3 linked regions of the Saccharobesus litoralis genome follow. The protein of the gene in region 2 interacts with the protein of the main gene of each other region in a pairwise test. Links are inferred from orthologs where the notes say so. Each region holds a gene or a part of one and is shown on either strand. Other genes may lie near its edges.

Region 1 (2,957 bases), 100 kb from region 2 along the record:
CCAACCGTTTCAAATTCTTCAATGCTAATATCCATGCCCGCAGTGATATTAACTAGGATGCCTCGCGCGCCGGCTAAATCAACGTCTTCTAATAAAGGAGATGAGATTGCCATTTCAGCCGCTTCTTCTGCACGGTCTTCACCTTTAGCGACACCTGTACCCATCATTGCGGTACCCATTTCCGACATCACTGTACGTACGTCGGCAAAGTCAACGTTAATTAAACCTGGGCGAGTAATGAGCTCGGCAATACCTTGCACCGCACCAAATAACACGTCATTGGCTGCCTTAAATGCATCCAACAAAGAAGTGCCTTTACCTAACACTTTCAATAACTTGTCATTAGGGATTGTGATTAACGAATCAACACTTGCCGCTAACGCATCAATACCTTGATCGGCATAAGCCATACGCTTACGACCTTCAAATGGGAATGGTTTAGTTACAACAGCAACCGTCAAAATACCCATTTCTCGCGCGACTTCGGCAACGACAGGTGCTGCACCCGTACCCGTACCACCGCCCATACCTGCGGCAATAAAAATCATGTCTGCGCCATTGATCACATCGCGGATCGCGTCACGATCCTCTTCTGCACTTTGACGACCGATTTCAGGGTTAGCACCTGCACCTAAACCTTTAGTCACATCACGACCTAAAACAATCTTGTTTTCAGGCGCTAACTGTGAATTTCTTAAGGCTTGCGCGTCCGTATTTGCGGTTAAAAACTCGACACCTTCAATGGTGTGTTCAACCATATGCTCAATGGCGTTACCGCCACCTCCACCGACACCAATAACTTTGATGACAGCTTCATCAGCTTGCTCACTCATTAAATCAAACATGACTCTCTCCACTTACTTACTTTTTTATGTTTATTCCCAAAACGAAATTTCCAAATTTAGCTTCCACGCTTGTCACCCCAAGGCAACAACCGCGACTAAAACTCACCTTTAAACCAGCTATGAATGCGTTGCCACAAGCCAGCCGAGCTATCTTCAACTCGGTTGGCATACTGGTTATTTATTTGATCTTTACCGTAATGCAACAAACCGATAGCCGTTGCATAACTCGGATCATCTACATACTCAGTTAACCCTTTAAGATTAACTGGGCTACCTAAACGAACCGGCATTTGAAATAAGTCTTCGGCAAACTCGACAGCACCTTCCATTTTGGCCGTGCCACCGGTCAAAACGATCCCTGCTGCTATTTTATCTTCTAAGCCGCTTTTACTGATCTCTTCGCGAACCAACTCAAATAACTCTTGGTATCTAGGTTCGACAACTTCTGCCAAAGTGTGGCGCGACATAGAACGCGCTGGTCGCCCACCTACGCTAGGCACTTCAATACTTTCTTCTATGCTAACCATGTGGCGCATTGCGCAAGCGTATTGCACCTTTAATTGCTCCGCATGACTCATCGGCGTACGGAAAATTTGCGCAATATCTTTAGTGACTTGATTACCCGCAACGGCAATAACCGCGTTATGTCGTATAGCACCATCCACATAGATAACTAAATCAATAGTGCCGGCTCCAACATCAACAACAGCAACCCCAAGCTCTTTCTCGTCATCTGTTAGCACTGAATCACTGGACGCAATTGCCGAGAACACCAAATCATCAACGCGTAACCCGCAACGTTCAGCACACTTAACAATATTTTTTGACATGTCGTCAGCACAGGTCACTAAATGCACTTTAGCTTCTAAGCGCACGCCCGACATACCAATTGGGCTTTTAATCCCTTCTTGAATATCAACACTGTAATCTTGAGGCAAAACATGTAGTACCCGACGTTCAGCTGGCAAATGCACTGACTTGGCGGTATGGATCACGTTATCCACATCATCTTGTGTCACTTCATGCTCACTGATCGGCACCATGCCATTTTCATTTTGGCACTGGATATGTCGACCCGATATCGCGATATAAACCGACGATATTTGGCAGCCTGACATCAGTTCAGCTTCTTCAACAGCTCGCTGAATCGATTGAATAACTAGGTTAATGTCATTCACACCACCTTTATCCATACCTCGCGATGCATGACTACCGACACCCACGACACTCACCGCACCGTCTGGTAAAACTTCACCAACGACAGCGACGACTTTCGCTGTGCCTATGTCCAATCCCACTATTAAATTTCTGTCCGTCACCTTAGACATAATCAACTCTGATCTTCATTATTCTGTTTTAATCCAACCGCAAACCCAGTGTCATAACGCAAGTCGACATAATCTAAATTATGCGCCCGCTTCAACTGCGGGTAATGTTGCAAAAATCGCTGACTTCTATTAAGCCAATCTTCTCGTCCTAAATTAAGCTTAACCCCGTCTTTTAGCGTTATTTGCAGAGCATGCCGTTCAGACAGCGACATTTCGTTAATGGTTACGTGATACAAAGCCATTAACTCACTTAACTTTTGATAGGTTTCTAATACTTGATTTTCGTCCCCTTCTGGGCCAAATAACCAAGCTAACTCTCGTTGTAACCTATCCGTATCTGCTTGAAATACATCACCATATTCATTTAACAAAAAATCCCCGTTCCAATGTACTTGTGGATTTTGCTCTGTAATGTAAATTTTCAATCTATTCGGCCACTCTTTGCGTACCGATACGCTGTATATCCAATCCAGCGCTTCTAATTGCTGCTGCGCTTTATCGACATTTAATGCAAAAAAACTTTGACTCATTTGCAACTCTAACGCTTGCAACACATCTTGCTTAGTCAAATAGTCTTGCTGCCCTTGAACGACGATTTGCTTAACCGGTAAGCGATTTTCATCAACCAGCCATTCACTGACATATTCAATTAACCACAGTGAGCCAATCAGTACCCAAAAGAAAAACACTAAACCAGCCCAAAACGGCCAACCGGCTTGCTCAATTTGTTGCCGCAACTCAGGCATTTTGGGCTTTTGAGTCGCTTGTGTTTTTTCTACGCCCA
Region 2 (2,833 bases):
ACGACAAGCTACGCGTCATTACAGTAGCTCCTCGGCTTGTTCAACAATTTGCTCAATAGCTTCAAAAATGGGTTTCTGCTCAACATTAGGCGGCCAAAGTAACAACAAATAACGAATACGCTCTAATTTAGCCACAGGCTCAGCCACCACTTTGGCAAAGGGTAAACTCGGATTAGAATCAACTTGGCTGACTTTAGCCACTGGATAACCTTCAGGAAAACGCCCACCTAAACCTGAGGTCACCAAAAGATCGCCCATTTTAATGTCAGCACTATGCGGCACATGATTAAGCTCCATACGCTGCAAATAGCCTGCACCTGAAGCAATCGACCGCACAGAGTTACGAGCCACACGGATGGGAATGGAATGAGTAATATCTGAGATCAACAATACACGACTTGTCGTGGAGCCCACACTGATAACTTGCCCGACAATACCCTGATCATCTAATACAGGTTGGCCAAGGTAAACGCCATGCAACGAACCACGGTTGATCACCACTTGCTGCGAAGAGCGGTTGCTTTCAACCGACATCACCTCGGTAACCATTTTATCAACAACTTCACGCGCGGGTGATTTAAGTAAAGCGCGCAATCTTTGATTTTCTCGTTCGATAAAGGCCATGCGCTGCAAACGCTCGCTTAATATCAGGTGTTGCTCAGTTAAACGATCGTTTTCTTCTATTAATTGGCTACGAAAAGCGAGTGAAGTGGTGGTTAAATCCAGTAAGTTTTGTGGAATGTTAGCCGCATATTGCAACGGACTGACTAGCGAGTTAAGAAATACCCGCACTTGTTTAAAACCGTCGTGTTTATGGTCAACAAAAATCAGGACAATGGACAGGATAACTGCCAAGGTCATTCTGGTTTGTATGGATGGCCCTCTGCCAAATAAAGGGTTCATTTTTTCTCTGCTAACCGCTATTTAGTGTGTGATTACCGGTGAAAAATGGCAATCTAAGAATACGACAAAGCCGGGCTGGTCCCGGCTTAGTTAACTTCTTTGGTTTTTTACTGCACTGGCGTCATGTTATCTTCTTAGTCGTAAGAGAATAAATCGCCACCATGCATATCAATCATTTCAATCGCTTCGCCACCACCGCGTGCAACACAGGTCAATGGATCATCCGCGATAACCACGGGAATTCCGGTTTCTTCCATTAATAAACGGTCAAGGTCTTGCAGTAATGCGCCACCACCGGTTAATACCATACCGCGCTCACTAATATCAGATGCTAACTCAGGTGGACATTTTTCTAACGCCACCATAACCGCACTCACAATACCTTGTAATGGCTCTTGCAGCGCTTCTAGGATTTCATTGCTGTTGAGCGTGAAGCTACGAGGTACACCTTCAGCTACATTACGGCCGCGCACTTCAATTTCTTTCACTTCATCACCCGGATAAGCTGAGCCAATCTCATGTTTAATTCGCTCTGCGGTCGCTTCACCTATCGAGCTACCAAAATTACGACGAATATAAGAGATAATCGCTTCGTCGAATTTGTCACCACCGATACGTACTGATGACGAGTAAACCACACCGTTTAACGAGATAACCGCAACTTCGGTCGTACCACCACCGATATCGATTACCATTGAACCTGTCGCTTCAGATACTGGCATACCCGCACCAATTGCTGCCGCCATAGGCTCTTCAATCAAATAGACTTCACGCGCACCTGCGCCCATGGCCGATTCACGAATGGCACGTTTTTCCACTTGCGTTGCTCCGCAAGGTACACAAATCAAAACCCGTGGGCTCGGACGTAAAATGTTATTGTTGTGCACTTGCTTAATGAAGTGTTGTAACATTTTTTCAGTGACATAGAAGTCGGCAATAACACCGTCTTTCATTGGGCGTATGGCTTTAATGTTGCCTGGTGTACGACCTAACATTTGTTTTGCCGCTGTGCCCACTGCGGCAACTGACTTTTGTCCGCCAGCACGCTCTTGACGAATAGCGACAACCGAAGGTTCATTCAGGACAATACCCTGATCTTTGACATAGATAAGTGTGTTCGCCGTACCTAAATCGATGGATAGGTCGTTAGAAAACAAGCCGCGCAATTTCTTAAGCATGGAGGGGGCTTCCCGAGTACAGAATTAGAGGAAAATTTTTTGCGCTAACTTTACCAACCATGCCTAATTTCAGCAAGACTTGAGCTAAGGAAGTTTAATAATTAACGAGCTTTTTTGCACTCAGTAGCCAAAACAGGATAAATATAGGCAAAGGTGTAGATAAAGAGAGTACGCTTAAGCCGCAAGTTTCATGTTTGGTATGATACATGCCGAGTATTTATGCTTGTAACCCCATAACGCTAATTACTTTCACGCCAAGAAATAATACGTTCATTACCACGGCGATTACCAAATGCCACACGGGTCGCAGGTGGAACGGACAAACTATTACCATCCCAAGCAAAAAATAACCAACTCGGTAAAGAGCTTGCATCCCACTGTAAAATTAAACTACCACTACTTAGCGCAGTATCAGCGTGATCAAATTCAATATTAAATTGCCCAACACTAACCGGATCTGAATTACCGAAACGCCCTGTCGCAGTTACCAAACTGGTGTCACCATTGCTCGCGGTGACCGTAACAGTAAATGGGTCGCTATCAGCACTTTTTGCTGGCGTGGCATCAAAAGCATCCAGCGGCAAGATACTGGCATCGTCATCCGTGGTGGTTTGCCATTGAGTGCCGTTCCAATGCTGAATTTGCGCACGAATATCAGCTGCACCGCCAATGGTATCGGCCGCATCTTGCGCATAAAAACGCGCGTATCTTTGCTCTATATTCGTTGCATTTAGCGTGTAAGACGACTGATT
Region 3 (3,029 bases), 770 kb from region 2 along the record:
CGAATTGATCGCTTTGCTAAAGTGTTAATGGAGTATGGTTTAGTGACGATAGTTAGGCGCACCCGAGGTGATGATATTGACGCAGCTTGTGGTCAATTAGTCGGCGATGTAAAAGATAGAACAAAACGAATGTTGAAAAAACGCGAAAAAGGCGAGAATATCAGCATTAAATCTATTTAATTTATTATTTTATGCGGATAATTGGCGCGTTACTTTTAGTCGGTATGGCAACTCACATAGCGGGTTGTGTGACAAAAACAACCTATGCTGAAAGTGGAAAACCTGTAATAGAGCGGGAACAAAACCCGACCGAGATCGCGCAAACGCGCCTAGCGCTGGCTTTACGTTATATCAATGCTGGCAACTATTCGCAGGCTAAATATAATTTAGATGCAGCGCTTAAACATGCTCCTGAAATGCCTGAGGTACATTTTAGCTTAGCTTATTATTATCAAACCGTTAACGAGTTAGACAACGCCAATCAAGCTTATTTGAAAGTGTTACAACTGCATCCAGATAATGGCGATGCCTTAAATAACTACGGCACATTTTTGTGTCAAACAGAACGGTTTGTCGAAGCTGAACAATATTTTTTAAAAGCAGTTGCGCAAGATGAGTACATAAGAGAGTCGCAAACTTATGTTAATTTAGGCGTCTGTTTGCTGGAAAATAAACAAAAACAAAAAGCACACAGTTACTTATTAAAAGCACTTGAACATAACCCCTACAATGTAAAAGCATTGATGGAATTAACCGAATTATCCTTAGATGCGCGCCAATTACAGGAAGCGCGTAATTATTTGCAGCGTTACGAAAAAGCGACCCGATCTGGCCGTTCAGCCCGCAGTTTATGGTTGGGCTATCAAATTGAAAGCCAGCTTAAAAATAATATGGGTGCTGAACAATATGGTCGTACCTTGGTACGCTTTTATCCAAATGCTTCTCAAACTAAAGCTTATATTGAACTTACTCGATGATGACTGAAAAAATAGAACAAGAACAACTTACAGAAAGTCAGCCTACGCCGGGACAAATGCTGCAAGAGTTACGCGAGTTACAAAAATTGTCTCGCCAAGATGTGGCTGATAGCTTGAATTTAAAAATTGATATCATTGAAAAAATTGAGAAAAATCAATTCAAAGATATCGGCACACCTTTGTTTGTTCGTGGCTATTTAAAGTCTTGCGCCAAGCTATACGGTATTGAAGAAGAAAGCGTCATGGCTTTGTATGATGCCATGTCTGACGCGCCGCAAGTTCAACGGGTTAAAATGACTAGCTTTTCACGCCGTACCTCGCGTGAAGCGCACGATAGTCGCTTAATGTTAGCAACTTATATCATTATTGCGATAGTCATTTTGTCGTTTGTATTATGGTGGTGGCAGCGCGATCAAGCACCAACGTTTAACTCGTTGGTTGACGTTGTTAATGAGCAAGTGAGTGACACTCAAGCTGCTGATCCCACTTCATCTGCGAGTGATGAGCAAAAAGTACTAAGTGCAGGCGAGCCAAGTGCAGATGAGCCAAGTACAGATGAGCTTGCTCAGCCATTAGACAGTGTTGCGCTAGATGAGACGCCACAACAAGAATTAGCTAATCAAGAGCAAGCTAGTTCAACAGCCATTTCCGCTGCACCATTGGTTCAAGATCCAACACCGAAAACAATTGCAGCTGACAGCTCGCAGCAGTCAACTGCTTTATTAAACGTTGCAACACCAGATGGTGCCGTCGCAATGGAATTAACCTTTATTGACGATTGTTGGCTGGTGATCACGGACGCAACCGGTCGAGAAATTGCCAATGGTGTTAAGAAAAAAGGTTACGTTATGCCTGTTTCTGGCGTTGCGCCGGTTAGTTTTGTATTGGGTGCACCTGAAAATGTCAGTATGACATTTGATGGTAAAACGATTGATATGACCCAGTTTAAGGCCGGACGCGTTGCACGATTTAGTTTACCGTTTGATCATGAATAAGCGTGTAAAAGTTATTTTCCCAATTTATTAGTGAGTTAAGCATGTTTCACGAGTCTCCAATTAAGCGTAAACCCACCAAGAAAATTTGGGTTGGTAAAGTACCAGTCGGTGGTGATGCACCGATTTCTGTTCAGTCAATGACAAATACAGAAACGACAGATGTTGATGCAACTGTCGCGCAAATTCAGCGTATTGCTGATGCCGGTGCCGATATTGTGCGTGTTTCTGTACCGACAATGGAGGCAGCAGAAGCGTTTAAATTGATTAAACAACGAGTGGATGTTCCACTAGTAACAGATATTCACTTTGATTATCGCATAGCGTTACAAGTGGCTGAATACGGTGCGGACTGTTTGCGTATTAATCCTGGCAATATAGGTAACGAGCAGCGAATTCGCTCAGTTGTTGATTGTGCACGCGATAAAAACATCCCTATTCGTATCGGGGTTAACGGCGGTTCACTAGAGCGTGACATTCAAGAAAAATACGGCGAGCCAACAGCGGAAGCTTTGCTTGAATCGGCTATGCGCCATGTAGATATACTAGACAGATTAAACTTTGATCAGTTTAAAGTGAGTGTAAAAGCATCGGATGTGTTTTTGGCCGTAGGTGCCTATCGTTTATTGTCAGCGCAAATTGATAATCCTTTGCATTTAGGTATTACTGAAGCTGGTGGTGCCAGAGCAGGGGCGGTTAAATCGGCAATTGGTTTAGGTATGCTATTGAATGAGGGCATTGGTGATACATTGCGCGTATCTTTAGCGGCTGATCCTGTCGAAGAGATTAAAATTGGTTTTGATATTTTAAAATCATTACGTATTCGTTCACGCGGCATTAATTTCATTGCTTGTCCGAGTTGTTCTCGTCAAGAGTTTGATGTCATTGGTACCATGAACGCACTTGAAGAGCGTTTAGAAGATATTACTACCCCGATGTCGGTGTCAGTGATTGGTTGCGTAGTCAACGGCCCAGGTGAAGCCTTAGTATCTGATGTTGGCCTTGCCGGTGCTAAAAGCAAAAGTGGCTTTTATTTAGGTGGTGAGCGTCAAAAAGAGCG

What was found. The genes of interacting proteins can lie anywhere in the genome.
Region 1: the proteins of C2869_RS21450 (region 2) and ftsA interact in binary tests that used the Escherichia coli proteins (3 or more experiments, as listed by UniProt). The link is inferred for Saccharobesus litoralis from one-to-one orthologs.
Region 3: the proteins of C2869_RS21450 (region 2) and C2869_RS18160 interact in binary tests that used the Escherichia coli proteins (3 or more experiments, as listed by UniProt). The link is inferred for Saccharobesus litoralis from one-to-one orthologs.

What each region holds. Positions count from the first base shown.
Region 1 is NZ_CP026604.1:5,500,605-5,503,561, forward strand. The notes cover bases 58-2,955. They hold ftsA (cell division protein FtsA), read right to left. Parts: upstream 2,174-2,955; coding sequence 941-2,173; downstream 58-940. Other genes in these bases: ftsZ (cell division protein FtsZ), read right to left, coding at 58-845; C2869_RS21090 (cell division protein FtsQ/DivIB), read right to left, coding at 2,176-2,955. In the rest of the region: more of ftsZ, read right to left, coding at 1-57; more of C2869_RS21090, read right to left, coding at 2,956-2,957. UniProt on the Escherichia coli protein: Essential cell division protein that assists in the assembly of the Z ring. May serve as the principal membrane anchor for the Z ring.
Region 2 is NZ_CP026604.1:5,600,907-5,603,739, forward strand. Bases 60-2,833 are described here. They hold C2869_RS21450 (rod shape-determining protein), read right to left. Parts: upstream 2,082-2,833; coding sequence 1,038-2,081; downstream 60-1,037. Other genes in these bases: mreC (rod shape-determining protein MreC), read right to left, coding at 60-903; C2869_RS21455 (DUF6701 domain-containing protein), read right to left, coding at 2,321-2,833. Also shown: rod shape-determining protein MreD, read right to left, coding at 1-19; more of mreC, read right to left, coding at 19-59. UniProt on the Escherichia coli protein: Forms membrane-associated dynamic filaments that are essential for cell shape determination. Acts by regulating cell wall synthesis and cell elongation, and thus cell shape.
Region 3 is NZ_CP026604.1:4,828,106-4,831,134, reverse strand. What follows is about bases 3-2,972. They hold C2869_RS18160 (RodZ domain-containing protein), read left to right. Parts: upstream 3-973; coding sequence 974-1,972; downstream 1,973-2,972. Other genes in these bases: ispG (flavodoxin-dependent (E)-4-hydroxy-3-methylbut-2-enyl-diphosphate synthase), read left to right, coding at 2,014-2,972; pilW (type IV pilus biogenesis/stability protein PilW), read left to right, coding at 192-977; C2869_RS18170 (bifunctional tRNA (adenosine(37)-C2)-methyltransferase TrmG/ribosomal RNA large subunit methyltransferase RlmN), read left to right, coding at 3-180. In the rest of the region: more of C2869_RS18170, read left to right, coding at 1-2; more of ispG, read left to right, coding at 2,973-3,029.